2 regions of the Roseateles sp. GW821-FHT09G03 genome follow, and region 2 is predicted to be linked to the other one. Evidence: riboswitches for the same ligand, from Rfam matches in the RefSeq annotation. Region 2 holds a riboswitch; the other holds the start of a gene.
The links. A riboswitch is a leader RNA that binds a small molecule or an ion and turns the genes downstream of it on or off. The one in region 2 is predicted to bind cobalamin.
Positions count from the first base shown of each region.

Region 1 (7,411 bases), on a different contig from region 2:
GAACACCAGCCCCAGCGTGAACAGCAACGCCAGGATCAGATAGAGCACTCCCACGACCTTGTGCGCGCCAGCGACACGGCCACTCGGATGCGGCCCGCTCCAACCACGCGATGACGAGCTGTCGGATTCGACGGCAATGGACATATTCCCTCCCTGTTGAAAAACCTTCCTGAGCGCTCCCGTTCCTCGGAAGTCGCCCGGGCCGGCCCATGGGCCGGCGTGGCGCTCAGCGCTTCTTGACGACCACGCTCCCGACCGAGTACCCCGCCCCGAACGAGCAGATCACTCCCAGGTCGCCCTGCTTGAGGTTGGCGCGGTGCTCGTGGAACGCGATCACCGAGCCGGCGGATGCCGTGTTCGCATACGTGTCCAGGATCAGCGGCGCGATCTCGGCGCCGGCTTCGCCGCCGACCAGCTTCTTGATCACCAGCTGGTTCATGCCCAGGTTGGCCTGGTGCAGCCAGTAGCGGCTGACGTCGTTCGGCTGGATGTGCAGCGCGGCCAGGTGGTGCTCGATGTGCGCCGCGGCGATGGGCACCACTTCCTTGAAGACCTTGCGGCCCTCCTGGCGGAAGGTCTTGTCGCGCCCGTCGGGATCGCTGTCCTCGGCCTTGTTCATGAAGCCGAAGTTGTTGCGGATGTTGTTGGAGAACTGCGTCGCCAGCTTGGTGCCCAGGATCTCCCACTGCTCCGTCGCCGTCGCCAGGTCGGCGCGCTCGACGACGATCGCCGTGCACACGTCGCCGAAGATGAAGTGGCAGTCCCGGTCCTTCCATTCCAGGTGCGCGGACGTGATCTCCGGATTCACGATCAGCACGCACTTGGACGCGCCCGAGCGCACCGCGTTGTACGCCTGCTCCAGCGCGAAGGTCGCCGACGAACACGCCACGTTCATGTCGAAGCCGTAGCCGCCCGCGCCCAGCGCCTGCTGGATCTCCACCGCCATCGCCGGGTACGCGCGCTGCATGTTCGCCGCCGAGCAGAACACCGCGTCCACGTCCTCGGGCTTCTTCCCGGCCGCCGCCAGCGCCTTGCGCGACGCGTCGACGGCGATCTCCGCCATCAGCGACAGCTGGTCGTCCGCGCGTTCCGCGAAGCGCGGGTACATGCGCGTCGGGTCCAGCACGCCTTCCTTCTCGATCACGTAGCGCTGCTTGATGCCCGAGGCCTTCTCGATGAACTCCACGTTCGAATGCACCAGCGCCTCGCGCGTGCCGGCGGCGATGGCCTCGGCATGCTCGGCGTTCTGCAGGTCCACGTAGCGGTTGAACGAGTCCACCAGCTCGGCGTTGGTGATGACGTGCGGGGGCTGGTAGAGCCCGGTGCCGCTGATGACGACGGAATGCATGTGGCTTGTCTTCTGATGTCGCCCGTTGCAGGGCCAAGGGGGCGAAGTTTAGCGAACTGCGCCCAAAAGCCCCCGGACGATGCATGCTGCACCGCAGCGTGGCGACGGCTCCCTGCAGCACGCGTAGAATGGGTCACCGGGCCCAAATTTTGGGACCCGGTATTTTTTTGGCCGGGTCCCAAGTCAAGCGCTCGCAGCCCAGGGCGTGCACTGCATCAACGCAGCCCGACTTTGCGACTTTGGACCATGGAAATCTTTGACTACGACAACATCCTGCTGCTGCCGCGCAAGTGCCGCGTGAACAGCCGCAGCGAGTGCGACACTTCCGTCGAGTTCGGCCCCCGCCGCTTCAAGCTGCCGGCGGTGCCCGCGAACATGAAGACGGTCGTCGACGAGTCCATCACCGAATGGCTGGCCGCCAACGGCTACTTCTACGTGATGCACCGCTTCGACCTCGATGCCGTCGCCTTCGCCCGCACGATGCGCGACAAGGGCCTGCTGGTCTCCATCAGCGCCGGCGTCAAGGAGGCGGACTACGCGATCATCGACCGCCTGGCCGCTGAAGGCCTCGGCGCCGACTACATCACCATCGACATCGCCCACGGCCACGCCGACGCCGTGCAGCGCATGATCGCCCACATCAAGCACAAGCTGCCGGACACCTTCGTCATCGCCGGCAACGTCGGCACGCCCGAAGGCGTCATCGACCTGGAGAACTGGGGCGCCGACGCGACCAAGGTCGGCATCGGACCGGGCAAGGTCTGCATCACGCGGCTGAAGACCGGTTTCGGCACCGGCGGCTGGCAGCTCTCGGCGCTGAAGTGGTGTGCCCGCGTGGCCACGAAGCCCATCATTGCCGACGGTGGCATCCGCCATCACGGCGACATCGCCAAGAGCGTGCGCTTCGGGGCATCGATGGTAATGATCGGCTCGCTCTTCGCGGGTCATGAGGAATCGCCGGGCAACACCGTCGAGGTCGATGGCAAGCGCTACAAGGAGTACTACGGCTCCGCGTCCGACTTCAACAAGGGCGAGTACAAGCACGTCGAAGGCAAGCGCATCCTCGAGCCCGTGAAGGGTCATCTGGCCGACACGCTGCGCGAGATGGAGGAGGACCTGCAGAGCTCGATCTCCTACGCCGGCGGCCGCGCCCTCGGCGATCTGCGCAAGGTGAACTACGTGGTCCTCGGCGGAGAAAACGCCGGCGAGCACCTGTTCATGTAAGGCAGCCCGGTATCATCCGGCCCGTTGGTGCTCGCGCCCGGCTCCCTGCCGGCGCAGTTCAACGGGAATCAGGAGGGGCCGCACCCGCACGGTCGTGGCCCCAACCTGAGCTGCCCCCGCAACGGTAAGCGGAAGGCGCGTTCTTGAAGCGCGCGGCTCGTGTCTGAAACCACTGGACGGTCGTCCGGGAAGGCAACACGGGTTCATTCTTCCGACAGCCCGGATACCGGCCAACAGGCGGATCGTCGCCGTCCTTCCAGGAGGATGGCGCGTCCATTCCGCATGCGGCCGCGGGGAAGCGGCCGTCTGCCGCTGCTTTTCCGATTCCGACATGCAAGCCTCTTCTCCCCGCGCCGCGCTGCGCGCCGTCGCCCGTGCTTCGGCGACCGCGCTGGTCGCCCTGCCCGCCCTGTCCATCGTCGCGTCGAGCGCCTTCGCGCAGACCTCCCTCGATCCCGTCGTCGTCATCGGCACGCGCGAACCGCAAGCCTTGAGCAAGAGCGTGGCGGACATCGTCCTGATCGACCGCGACACCTTGCGCGACAGCGGCGCCGCCAGCGTCGAAGAGGTCCTGCGCCGCTACGCCGGCCTGCAGATCCTGCAGAACGGCGGTCCCGGACAGACCGCCGGCTACCTGCTGCGCGGCACCAACACCAACAGCACCGTCGTCATGATCGACGGCCTGCGCATCGGCTCCGCGACGCTGGGCCAAGCGGCCTTCGAAGCCTTGAGCCTCGACCAGATCGAGCGCATCGAAGTGCTGCGCGGACCCGCTTCGGGCCTGTACGGCTCGGACGCCGTCGGCGGCGTGATCCAGATCTTCACCCGCCGCGGCCAGGGCCCGCTGAACATCACCAGCGGCGTCGCCGTCGGCGAATACAACGCCCGCAAGGCCGACTTCGCGCTGAGCGGCGCGCAGGCCGGCTTCGACTACGCGGCCAGCATCGGCCGCGAGACCAGCGACGGCGTGTCGGCGATCCGCCCGAACGACATCAACGGCTACTACAACCCGGACCGCGACGGCTTCCGCCGCACGGCGGCCACGGCGCGCCTGGGCTTCACGCCCGCGGAGGGCCACCGCATCGGCGTGAGCGCCTCGCAGAACAAGCTCAACGCGCAATACGACAGCGCCAACTTCGGCGGCCCGCCGGACTTCCTGGCCGATCCGACGCCCGACTTCCGCAACCACCTCACGACACGCGTCGTCAGCGCCGATTACCGCGGCACGCTCTCGCCGATCTGGACCACCACCGCGCAGGTGACGCACGGCATCGACGACTCGCGCGCCGGCGCGCCGGATCCGCTGCCGTTCAAGACGACCCGCGATCAGGCCACCTGGCAGAACGCCCTGCGCCTGGCGCCGGACCAGCAACTGCTGCTCGCCTACGAGCGGCTGTCGGAGAAGGCCGACGGCGTCGTCACCGAGACGCTCAAGCGCCACAACAACGCCTACATCGCGGGCTACACGGGCCAGTTCGGCGCGACCTCGCTGCAGGCCAACCTGCGGCGCGACGACAGCTCCGCCTACGGCGGCTTCACGACCGGCACGCTGGGCGCGAGCTACGCGCTCACCGAGACGCTCAAGGTGCGCGCGCTCGCCGGCACCAGCTTCCGCGCGCCGACCTTCAACGACCTGTACTACCCGTTCTACGGTCGTCCGGACATCCAGCCCGAACGCGGCCGCAGCATCGAGCTGGGCGTGAACTGGCGCTCCGGCGCGAGCAGCGCCTCGGCCACGGTGTACCGCAACAAGGTCCGCGACCTGATCGTCTACAACCCCGATCCCACCGGCACCGAGTGCCCGGCAGGCTTCTTCGGCTGCGCGGACAACATCGGCCACGCCAAGCTGCAGGGCGCAACGCTGAGCGGCACGCATCGCTTCGGCAACCTGAGCCTGGCCGCGACGGTCGACTTCCTCGACGCGCGCAATGTCGAGACGGGCGCTCGCCTGCCGCGTCGCGCGGCGCATCAGGAGAGCGTCTCCGCCGATTACGACACCGGCGTGTGGAGCATCGGGGCATCGCTGACGGAAGTCGGCGCGCGGCCCGATGTCGGCGCCCAGCTCGGCGCCTACGCGGTGACGGACCTGCGCGCGACCTGGCGCTTCCTGCCGCAGTGGCGCCTGGAGGCCAAGGTGCTCAACGTCGCAGACCGCGACGTGCAGCCGGTCTACACGTACCAGGGTCTGGGCCGTCAGGCCTGGGTCGGGGTGCGGTACGACATGAAGGGCTTCTGAGCCCTTCGACGCCGATCGGGGTCGCGCGGCGAAGTAGTCGCGCGGTCTTCGATCGGCGCCGCATCGAGTGGTAGCGATGCCACTGCGGCATCCATCACAGCGACTCCCCCGACGCGGGGGACGCTTTCGCGCGGAAGCCACACGCGCCCCCTTTAGCATCCCGCCCCTTCAGCAACAAACACGACAAGTCGGGGAGTGGGTGATGGCGTGGATTTCGAAGTCCTGGGGACGCGGCGTGATGGCCGTTCTGGCGGCGTTGGCCGTCGGGGCGCTGCTCAACGGCTGCGGCGGTGGCGGGGACGATGACTGCAAGGTCACGGGTGACCGCCCCACGGTGTACTACACGCCCAGCGTGCCGCTCACGGGTCAGACGGCGCAGGACGCGCTGACCTACAAGCTGAACCAACGCAGCACCTGGACCTTGCAGCCGCGTGGCATGACGCAAGCCTGCCTCACTGGGTTGAAGGTCGAGGTCCGCGATGCACAGTTCGGACTGCCTGCCGGCTTCACGCTGAACACGACGACAGGCACGATCGACAGCCCCGTCATCACGCGCCCCATCGAGGGCACCTGCTTCGTCCTTTCGACGAACCCCAACGCCTCGACGCTGCCGTACAGCTTCACGTCGACCAACCGGGTCTGCCCCGAGGGCTACAGGTTGTCGGAAGAAACGACGGCGCTGATCGTCACGTCGGATCACTACAACCAGGCCACCCGGGTCGTCACTGCCGTGGCCTTCCAACCGGCCCCATAAAACTCGAATCCTCGGTCAGGGCGCCGCGCGCGCGGCGATGCATTCGATCTCAACCCGCGCGCCCAGCGCCAGCCCGTTGCAGCCGAACGCGCTGCGCGCCGGCAGCGGCCGGTCGCCGAAGAACGCGCGGTAGACCTCGTTGAAGACGCCCCACTCCGCCATGTCGGCGAGCATCACGGTGCAGCGCATCAGGTGCTCGACGCCGAGGCCCTGCGCATGGAGCGCGGTCTCGATGTTGCGCAGCGTCTGAAGCGCTTCCGCGCGGATGCCGCCTTCGACCAGATCCAGCGTGCCGGGCTTGTTGCCCAGCTGACCCGACAGGAACACGAACGGCCCGAAGGCCGTGCCCTCGGGGAACGGCACGCTGGCGGGGAGGATGAGGCCGCTGTTGAAGCGGTGGATGGCATCGGGTTGAACGGTCATGGGTGATCCCTTCGTGTCCGCAATCTTTCCATCGCCTTGGCGAGTGGCTGTTTCATGACGTCCTCGTCGTACAGGAAGTCGCCGCCGCCGGGGCGGTAGGACGCCAGCATCAACGCCGCGTCCTCGATCGCTTCGTCGCCGTCGGCATGGTCCTCCAGTGCGGCTTCAAGCGCATTTGCCGCAGCCATCGACACGTCCTCCCCACGGAGGAATCGCTCGATCATCTCCACCAATTCGCGATCAGCTTCGCCGCTCGCGATGCGGATCGCCTCCCGCTGCAACGGCTCTGAAGCGCGGACGATCTCGTTCCAGCAGGGACGAGCGGCGACGACCTCCTTGGCCTCCCGCAAACCGATCGAGAACTTGAGCCTCACGGCCTTGATCGTTTCCACGATGTACAGGCCTTGCGCGTGGCATTGATCGATGTAGGCGTTGAGCTCATCGATCGACTTCGTAGCCCCCTCGTTCATCGTGTCATCCCCATCGCCGCCTCCAGCTGCGCCGGATCGAACACCCTTCCCGCCTTGATCGTCTTCACCACCTGCCGCAGCGCGGCGATGTCCTTCAGCGGATCGCCGTCCAGCAACACCATGTCCGCCTGCTTGCCCGCCGCGATCTCGCCGCGCTGGCCGGCCACGCCCAGCACCTGCGCCGGCGTCAGCGTGGCCAGGCGCAGCACCTCCGCGTTGGGAATGCCCGCGCGCACGTAGAGCTCCAGCTCGCGATGCAGCGTGTAGCCCGCGAAGGCATCCGTGCCCGGCATCAGCGTGACGCCGCCGTCGTGCAGTCGCTTGACCAGCTGCAGCAGCCGCGGCAGCGCCTGCCGGTACGCCTCCTCCTTGCCCGGCGGCACCGCCACCGCGCCGGACAGCAGCCGCCGTCGCACGGTCGGCGGGAAGCGCTCGACCATGCCCTTCAGCGCCGCCGGCGGCTCGCCCGGCGCGCCCGAGTACAAGCCCTCCAGGATCGCGACCGTTGGATCGAGCACCGTGTGCCTGCGCCGCAGCTCCGCGATGAAACCCGTCACCGGCGCGCTGTCGAGGTCCAGCTGCAGCAGCTTCTCCGCCATCACCGTGTAGCGGTCCTTGCCGCGCGTGTCGGCGACCTCGGGGAAGAAGTTCAGCACGATGAAGTTCAGGTGCTGGATCTCGTCCGCGCCCGCGTCGATGAACTGCCCCGCCCGCATGAACGCCGGCACGTGGCCGCTGACGCGCAGTCCGCGCGCATGCGCCATGTCGGCGATCGGTCGCACCAGCTCCGGCTTGAAGGACGAATAGATCTTGATCTGCTCGTAGCCGCGATCGGCGTACCAGTCGACCGCCTTGCGCGCCTGCTCGACGGTCTCGACGCGCACGTCGGTCGGGCCGGCCAGCGGACCGACGCCTTCGACGATGCCGGCCTTCACCACGCGTGGGCCGAGCTCGGT
Region 1 covers NZ_JBWKOK010000001.1:1,590,554-1,597,964, forward strand. The annotation lists gene AC07OZ_RS07125 (hypothetical protein) at 1-144, opposite strand, end outside; gene AC07OZ_RS07130 (beta-ketoacyl-ACP synthase III) at 227-1,348, opposite strand; gene AC07OZ_RS07135 (GMP reductase) at 1,595-2,572, shown strand; cobalamin riboswitch at 2,581-2,821, shown strand; gene AC07OZ_RS07140 (TonB-dependent receptor domain-containing protein) at 2,904-4,808, shown strand; gene AC07OZ_RS07145 (hypothetical protein) at 5,011-5,562, shown strand; gene AC07OZ_RS07150 (RidA family protein) at 5,578-5,985, opposite strand; gene AC07OZ_RS07155 (hypothetical protein) at 5,982-6,377, opposite strand; gene AC07OZ_RS07160 (amidohydrolase family protein) at 6,452-7,411, opposite strand, start outside.
Region 1: it holds a riboswitch for cobalamin, as region 2 does, so the genes downstream of both, AC07OZ_RS07140 (TonB-dependent receptor domain-containing protein) here and AC07OZ_RS28170 (TonB-dependent receptor domain-containing protein) in region 2, are expected to answer to the same signal.

Region 2 (7,411 bases):
CCCGGCCCTGAATACGAGGACACCCGCCACAACGCCGGGTTCTGGTGGATCGATGCGCTGGCGCGCGGCCTGAAGGTCACGCCGCAACTCGACGTCAAGTACTCCGGCCTGGTCGCGCGCGTCAACGACGCACCGGGCGCCTCGGGTCCGATCTGGCTGCTGCAGCCGATGACCTACATGAACCTCTCGGGCAAGTCGGTGGCGGCGCTGGCGCGCTTCTTCAAGATCGCGCCGGAAGAGATCCTCGCCATCCACGACGAGCTCGAGATCGCACCCGGCGAGCACAAGCTCAAGCAGGGCGGCGGCAATGCCGGCCACAACGGCCTGAAGGACATGCAGGCCCAACTGGGCAGCGGGAACTTCTGGCGCCTGCGCCTGGGCATCGGCCATCCGGGCCACCGCGACGAGGTCGCCGGCTACGTGCTGCGCAAGCCGCCACTGGCGGAGCGCCAGGCGGTCGAGGACAGCATCGGCAAGTCGCTCGAGGCCTTCAAGCTGATGACCGGCGGCGACATGGCCAAGGCCGTGGCGTTGCTGCACGCCAAGCCGCCGCGTCCCAAGCCGCCCAGACCCGCCAACCTGCCACCCAAGCCCGGCGCCGCAGGCGCCGTGCCGACGGCTGGCGCCCCGCTTGCCGCCACCGGAACTGCCGCGACCCCCGCGACGGCACTCGCGGCCACCCCTGCCCCTGCTGTTCCCACTGCCCCACCCCCTATCCCCGGAGACTGACATGCCCGCGCGCGCCGCCCTGATCCTGACGACTGCTGTTCTGGTCCTCAAGCTTGGCGCGGCGAACGCGCAGGAGGTCCCCAAGGCGCCCCCGCAGCAGGAAAAGACCTTCGGCTTCTACCGCTGCGGCCCGGAGGGTCAGGACTTGCGCAGCACCCCCTGCCCTGACGGGCAAGGCCGCACGGCCGAGGTGCCGAAGGACCAGGTCGATCCCAAGGAGACCGATGCCGCGCGCAAGCGCACGGCCGCCGAGACGCGCGACCTGGCCGCACGCGAGCGGGAGCGCGAACGCCAGGCCGCCAAGACGCCGCCCAAGGCCGCCGGCATCGACGGCCGCCTGCCGGGGCAGCGCGCGACGAAACCAGCGAAACCCGCGGATCCGAAGAAGCCCAAGCCCAAGGATCCCAAGAAGCCGCCGAAGAAGAAGCCCAAGGTGCCCACGTCGCCTGACGGCGCATTGCAGCCCAGGCCCACGACGGGCGCCGACGCCACGACGCCCACACCTCGTTAGAATGCGCGCCGTTGGTGCTCGCGCGGACATTGCGTCCGTGCAGTTAAACGGGAATCAGGAAGCGGTCGCATCCCCGATGCGCGAACCAACCTGAGCTGTCCCCGCAACGGTAAGTGGCCGCCGGCCGCGCGCCCGGGATCCTGACGAAGGAACACCGGGCGGCAGCCGGCACTGCCTGTCCCCACGTCCACTGGCGCGTCCGCGCTGGGAAGGACACAGGCAGCGGCCACCAGCCCGGATACCGGCCAACAGGTGGCGTCTCCAGCCGATCGCGCGACGCGTCCTTCGTGAGCATTCACCAGGACGACTCGACGACGAGCGGGCGATGCCGTTTCTCAGAGGCCCTGCGGGTGAGCAGGCGTCTGAACTCCGTCGTTGGTCCGTTCCTCATGCTTCCGTTCGTTTCGCGCGCGCGCGCTGGTGCCCGCTCGCTGTCCGTCCTCACCCCGATGGCGCTCGCCTCATCGCAGCTCCTGACGCTCCTGGCCTTCTCCCCGGCCGCGTCCGCGCAGTCCTCCCCTGCCCCTTCCCCCGCATCTTCTTCTGCTTCCCCCGCAGGCTCCCCCGCGAGCCGGCTCGACGAAGTCACCGTCACCGGCACGCGCAGCCCGATGAAGCTGTCCGACGTCGCCGCCGACCTCACCGTCATCAACCGCGACACCATCGAGCGCCAGGGCTTCGGCAACATCGCCACGCTGCTGCGCAACGTGGCGGGCCTGCAGATGACCAGCAACGGCGGACCGGGCAACACGACCTCCGTCTTCGTGCGCGGTGCCGAGACCCGCCACACCGTGGTCCTCATCGACGGCGTGCGCGTGGACGGCCAGTCCTCCGGCGGCGCCAGCTGGCAGAACCTCCCGGTCTCGCAGATCGAGCGCATCGAGGTCCTCAAGGGCCCGGCCAGCGCCCTGTACGGTTCCGACGCCATCGGCGGCGTGGTGCAGATCTTCACGCGCAAGGGGGCGGGCCGCACGCAGCTGGACCTCGGCATCGGCGGCGGCAACCTCGGCCAGGTGAAGGCCGACGTCGGCATCAGCGGCGGCACGGCGGACTTCGACTACGCCGGCTCGCTCGCGCTCGACCGTGGCACCGGCTTCAACGCCTACCTGAACACGACGGCCAAGAGCTACAACCCCGACGCCGACGGCTGGCGCAACTACAGCGGCAGCCTGCGCCTGGGCGGCCGCGTGGCCGAAGGCCAGCGCCTGGAGTTCCTCGGCCTGAAGAGCCGCAGCAACGCCGGCTACGACGCCGGCAAGAACGCCGACGACCGCGGCGTCACCGAGACGCTGGCGGGCAAGCTGAGCCTGAATTCCACCTGGTCCTCCGCGCTGTCCACCCAGCTCTCGGCGGGCCAGTCCGAAGAGAACTACGAGACCAAGCCCAGCTCGCCCTACCTCACGAAGACCCGCATCCGCAGCGCCTCGCTGCAGGGCTTCTACCGGATCAACGAGCAGCACCAGCTCAACGGCCTGCTGGAGCGCCGCGAGGATCGCCTGGTCAACACCGACCTCGTCGGCGGCGGCAAGGGCACCCGCGACCAGAACGCGGTCGGCCTGAGCTACCTCGGCACGTTGGGCGCCTTCAGCCTGCAGGCCCACGGCCGGCATGACGACGACAGCGAATTTGGCGGCATCGACACCGGCAGCCTCGCGGCGGGCTTCAAGCTCGGCGGCGGCTGGCGCGTCACGGCCTCGGCCGGCAACGCCTTCCGCGCGCCCACGCTGTACCAGCGCGGCAGCGTCTACGGTCCCGACACCAGCAAGGGATTCGAGGAACTGCGGCCCGAGCGCGCGCAGAACCGCGAAGCCGGCCTGGCCTGGGGCCAAGGCGACTTCGACTTCGCGGTCACGACCTTCCACAACCGCGTCACCGACCTGATCGCCTTCGGCGCGGCCGGCAGCTGCCGCTCGACGACCGGCTGCTACAGCAACGTCGCCCGGGCGCTGCTCAAGGGCACCAGCCTCAAGGGCGGCGCGCAGCTGGGACCCGTGAACCTGAGCGCCACGGCGGACTTCCTGGATCCCACCGACGCCAACAGCGGCCGCCAACTGCAGCGCCGCGCCAAGCGTTTCGGCACGCTGCGCGCGGAAACCTCGGTGCAGGCCTGGACGCTGGGCGCCAGCGTGGTCGGCTCCGGCCAACGCTTCGACGACGCGGCCAACAAGATCCGGCTGGGCGGCTACGGCCTGCTCAACCTGGACGCGCAGTACGCCTTCGCGAAGGACTGGCGTCTGCAGTTGAATGTCGACAACGCCTTCAACCGCGATTACCAGACGGCGAATTTCTACCAGCAGGCACCGCGCACCTGGTTCGTCACGCTGCGTTATTCCCCGTCGCTGTGATCCGAGGCTGCAGGCCCTGGCGGTAAGGTCTGCACTTCAGCATTCGATGCCGGGCCCTCTCTGCCCGGCTTTCACTGGAGGTTCCGGATGTCCGCTCATCACCTGATCGTCGGCGGCCAGCGCAGCGGCAAGTCGCGCCACGCGGAGCGCCTCGCGCTGCGCTGGGCGCGCACGCCGGGGCACCGCGTCACCGTCGTCGCGACCGCCGAGGCCCATGACGACGAGATGCGCGACCGCATCGCCCGCCATCGCGCCGACCGGCCGGCGGGCTTCGACACCCTCGAGGCACCGCTGCATCTGTGCGAGGCCTTGCGGGCCGCGTCGTCGCCGCAGCGCCTGGTCGTCGTCGATTGCCTGACCCTGTGGTTGACGAACTGGCTGATGCCGATGGACGGCGCACCGCGACTCGAGGACTGGCGCACCGAATGCGCCGACCTCCAGCGCCTGCTGCCGCAACTGGCGTCGCCGGTGGTCTTCGTGTCCAACGAGGTCGGCTGGGGCGTGATGCCGATGGGGCGCGAGGTGCGCGCCTACGTGGATGAACTCGGCTGGCTCAACCAGCTCGTCGCGCGGCAGTGCGCCCAGCTCACCCTGATGGTGGCGGGACAGCCATGGACACGACCGGTCGAGGACCTGGACGGCGCGAGCCACAGCGCCCATGGCGCGAACGAAGCGAACGAAGCGAACGAGGAGAGCAACGGATGAAGTCGATGGGACGCTGGATGCGAGGCGCGATCGGACTCACGCGACAGGCCGCCGTGGGCGGCGTGCTGCTGGGAATGATCGCGACGCACGCGATGAACGCGGTCGCCGCGCCGATCACGCTGAAGGACGACCGCGGCCACACCGTGACGCTGCCCGAGGTGCCGCGGCGCATCGTCAGCCTGCTGCCCTCGCTGACCGAGACCATCTGCGAGCTCGGCGACTGCGCGAAGGTCGTCGGCGTCGACCGTTTCTCCAACTTCCCGGTGAGCGTGCAGAAGCTGCCGCGCCTGGGCGGTCTCGACGACACCAGCATCGAGGCGCTGGTGGCGCTCAAGCCGGACGTCGTCGTCCTGGGCGTCTCCGCGCGCGTCATCGACCGGCTCGAAGGCCTGGGCCTGAAGGTCGTCGCGCTGGAGCCCAAGAGCATGAACGACGTCCAGCGCGTGCTGGGCAAGATGGGGCAGATCCTCGGCAAGGAGGACGACGCGCGCCGGCTGTGGAACCGCATCGACGGCCACATCGCGCAGAGCGCCGCCACACTGCCGCCCGGCGCCCGCGGCCTCAGCGTCTACTACGAGGTCGACGCCGGCCCCTACGGCGCGGGCACCGCGTCCTTCATGGGCGAGATCCTGACGCGGCTCGGCGCGAAGAACATCATCCCGGCCGAGCTCGGCCCCTTCCCCAAGCTCAACCCTGAATTCATCGTCCGCGCCGACCCGCAGGTCATCATGGTCGGCCAGCGCAACGCCGCGGGACTACCGCAGCGCCCGGGCTGGCCCGCGATCCGCGCGGTGAAGAACCAGCGCCTCTGCGTCTGGATCCCGTCGGAGTCCGACGTGCTCGTGCGGCCCGGACCGCGCATGTCGGAAGCGGCCGCGCTGATGGCGCGCTGCCTGCGCGAAGCGGCCGCCGGTCCCGTGCCGCTGCCCACGGTCCCCTTCAACGCGCCGCCGGGGGGCATGCGCTGATGCGCGCGTCCTCCCTGCTCTCCGCCAAGACCGCGGCGCAGCTGACGGCGCTGCTGCTGCTCGGCGCCGTGCTGCTGGCACTGGGCCTGGCCATCGGCAGCATGGGCTGGAGCCCGTGGACCGAGGGCGGCGACACGATGCGCATGATCCTCTGGGACATCCGCGCGCCGCGCTCCATCGGCGCGTGGCTCGCGGGCGCGCTGCTGGCGCTGGCCGGCGCCATCGCGCAGGGCCTCTTCCGCAATCCGCTCGCCGATCCCTATCTGCTGGGCTGCTCCGCGGGCGCTTCGCTCGGCGTCGCGGCGCTGCTCTTCGTCATGGGCGTCTCGCCGGCGGCGGCGGCACTCGCGCTGCGCGTCGGCATGACCGGTGCGGCCTTCGCCGGCGCGATCGGTGCAGTGCTGCTCACGCTCGTGCTCGCGCGCGGCGTCACGCAGAGCCTGCGCCTGCTGCTCGCGGGCGTCGTCGTCGGCGTCGTGCTGGGCTCCGGCTCCGCGCTGCTGACGCTGATGAACCCCGACATCCTGCGGGCGATGCAGGCCTTCATGCTCGGCAGCACCGGCTACGTCGGCTGGAGCGCGGTGCAGGTCATGGTCGTCGCGATGGCGCTGTGCCTGCTGGTCGCGCTGGGCTGCAGCCGCACGCTCGATGCGCTGACGCTGGGCGAGGACACCGCGCGCTCGCTCGGACAGCGGCTCACGCTGATCCGCCTGCTGCTCATCGCCGCGCTCTCGCTCGCGACCGGCGCGGCGGTCGCGCAATGCGGCCTCATCGCCTTCGTCGGACTGGTCGCGCCGCACCTCGTGCGCAGCTGGGGACCGACGACCCATGGCGCGCTGCTGCTGCTCTCGGCGCTCACCGGCGGTGCGCTGCTGCTTGCCGCCGACATCGCCGCGCGCTGGGTCATCGCGCCGCAGGAACTGCCGGTGGGCATCATCACCGCGCTGCTCGGCGGCAGCTACCTGCTCTGGCTGATGCATAGACGCAAGGCGCATTTCGGCGGCATGGGAGGTTCGCGATGAGCGCCGCCCGATTCGATGAAGCCGGCCGCTCGGCGGTGGATGGCCAGGTCGACGGCGACCTCGACGGCGGAGACATCGGCACGCGTCACGTCGATCTCGGCCACGTGCCGTCGCTGCGCATCGATCTGAAGTCGCTGTCCTTGAGCCATCGGCCGGTGCTGCACGCCTTGACGCTGGCGCTCGCGCCGCGCGCATGGACGGCGATCGTCGGGCCGAACGGCGCTGGCAAGTCGACGCTGCTGCGCGCGATCGCAGGGCTGCTGCCCTTCGACGGCACCTTGACCCTCGACGACAAGCCGTGGACCGCGTGGCCAGCGAAGCACCGCGCGCGACAGATTGCCTGGCTCGGTCAGAACGAAGCGGCCTCGGAGGACCTCACCGCCTACGACATCGCCATGCTGGGCCGCCTGCCGCATCAGCCGTGGCTGGCGCCGGCGAGCGCCGCCGATCACTCGGCGGTCGAGCATGCGATGCGCCAGACGCAGAGCTGGGAATGGAAGGACCGCGCGCTGGGCAGCTTGTCCGGCGGCGAGCGGCAGCGCGTTCTGCTGGCACGCGCCTTGGCCGTGCGTGCCGGCGTGCTGCTGATGGACGAGCCCCTGGCTCACCTGGATCCACCGCATCAGAGCGATTGGGCGCGCATCGTGCGCGAGCGCGTCGCCGCGGGCGGAGCGGTCGTCAGCGTCCTTCATGAGCTCAACGTCGCGCTGCAGGCGGACACGCTCGTCGTGATGGACGGCGGCCGCATCGTCCACGAAGGCGCGCCGCACGAGCCGGCGACGCACGACGCGCTGCAACGCGTCTTCCACGGGCGACTGCTGATCCTGCAGGTGCGGGGCCGCTGGATCGCGCTCAACGAATGAGCGCCGCCGACATGCATGTCGACGCCGTCGGCGTCACCACCACCATCACCAACGCCCGATTGATCCTGCTCCTCTCACGATGACTGCCTGCCCTGCCTTCCTGATCAGCGCTCCGGCTTCCGGCCAGGGCAAGACGAGCGTGACCGCCGCGATGGCGCGTGCGGCGCGCCGACGCGGGCTGCGCGTGCGTGTCTTCAAGACCGGTCCGGACTATCTCGACCCGATGGTGCTGGAGCGCGCGAGCGGTCACACCGTCTACCAGCTCGAC
Region 2 covers NZ_JBWKOK010000011.1:91,222-98,632, reverse strand. The annotation lists gene pth (aminoacyl-tRNA hydrolase) at 1-729, shown strand, start outside; gene AC07OZ_RS28175 (hypothetical protein) at 731-1,240, shown strand; cobalamin riboswitch at 1,236-1,504, shown strand; gene AC07OZ_RS28170 (TonB-dependent receptor domain-containing protein) at 1,630-3,585, shown strand; gene cobU (bifunctional adenosylcobinamide kinase/adenosylcobinamide-phosphate guanylyltransferase) at 3,673-4,290, shown strand; gene AC07OZ_RS28160 (ABC transporter substrate-binding protein) at 4,296-5,258, shown strand; gene AC07OZ_RS28155 (FecCD family ABC transporter permease) at 5,258-6,280, shown strand; gene AC07OZ_RS28150 (ABC transporter ATP-binding protein) at 6,277-7,143, shown strand; gene AC07OZ_RS28145 (cobyrinic acid a,c-diamide synthase CobB) at 7,223-7,411, shown strand, end outside.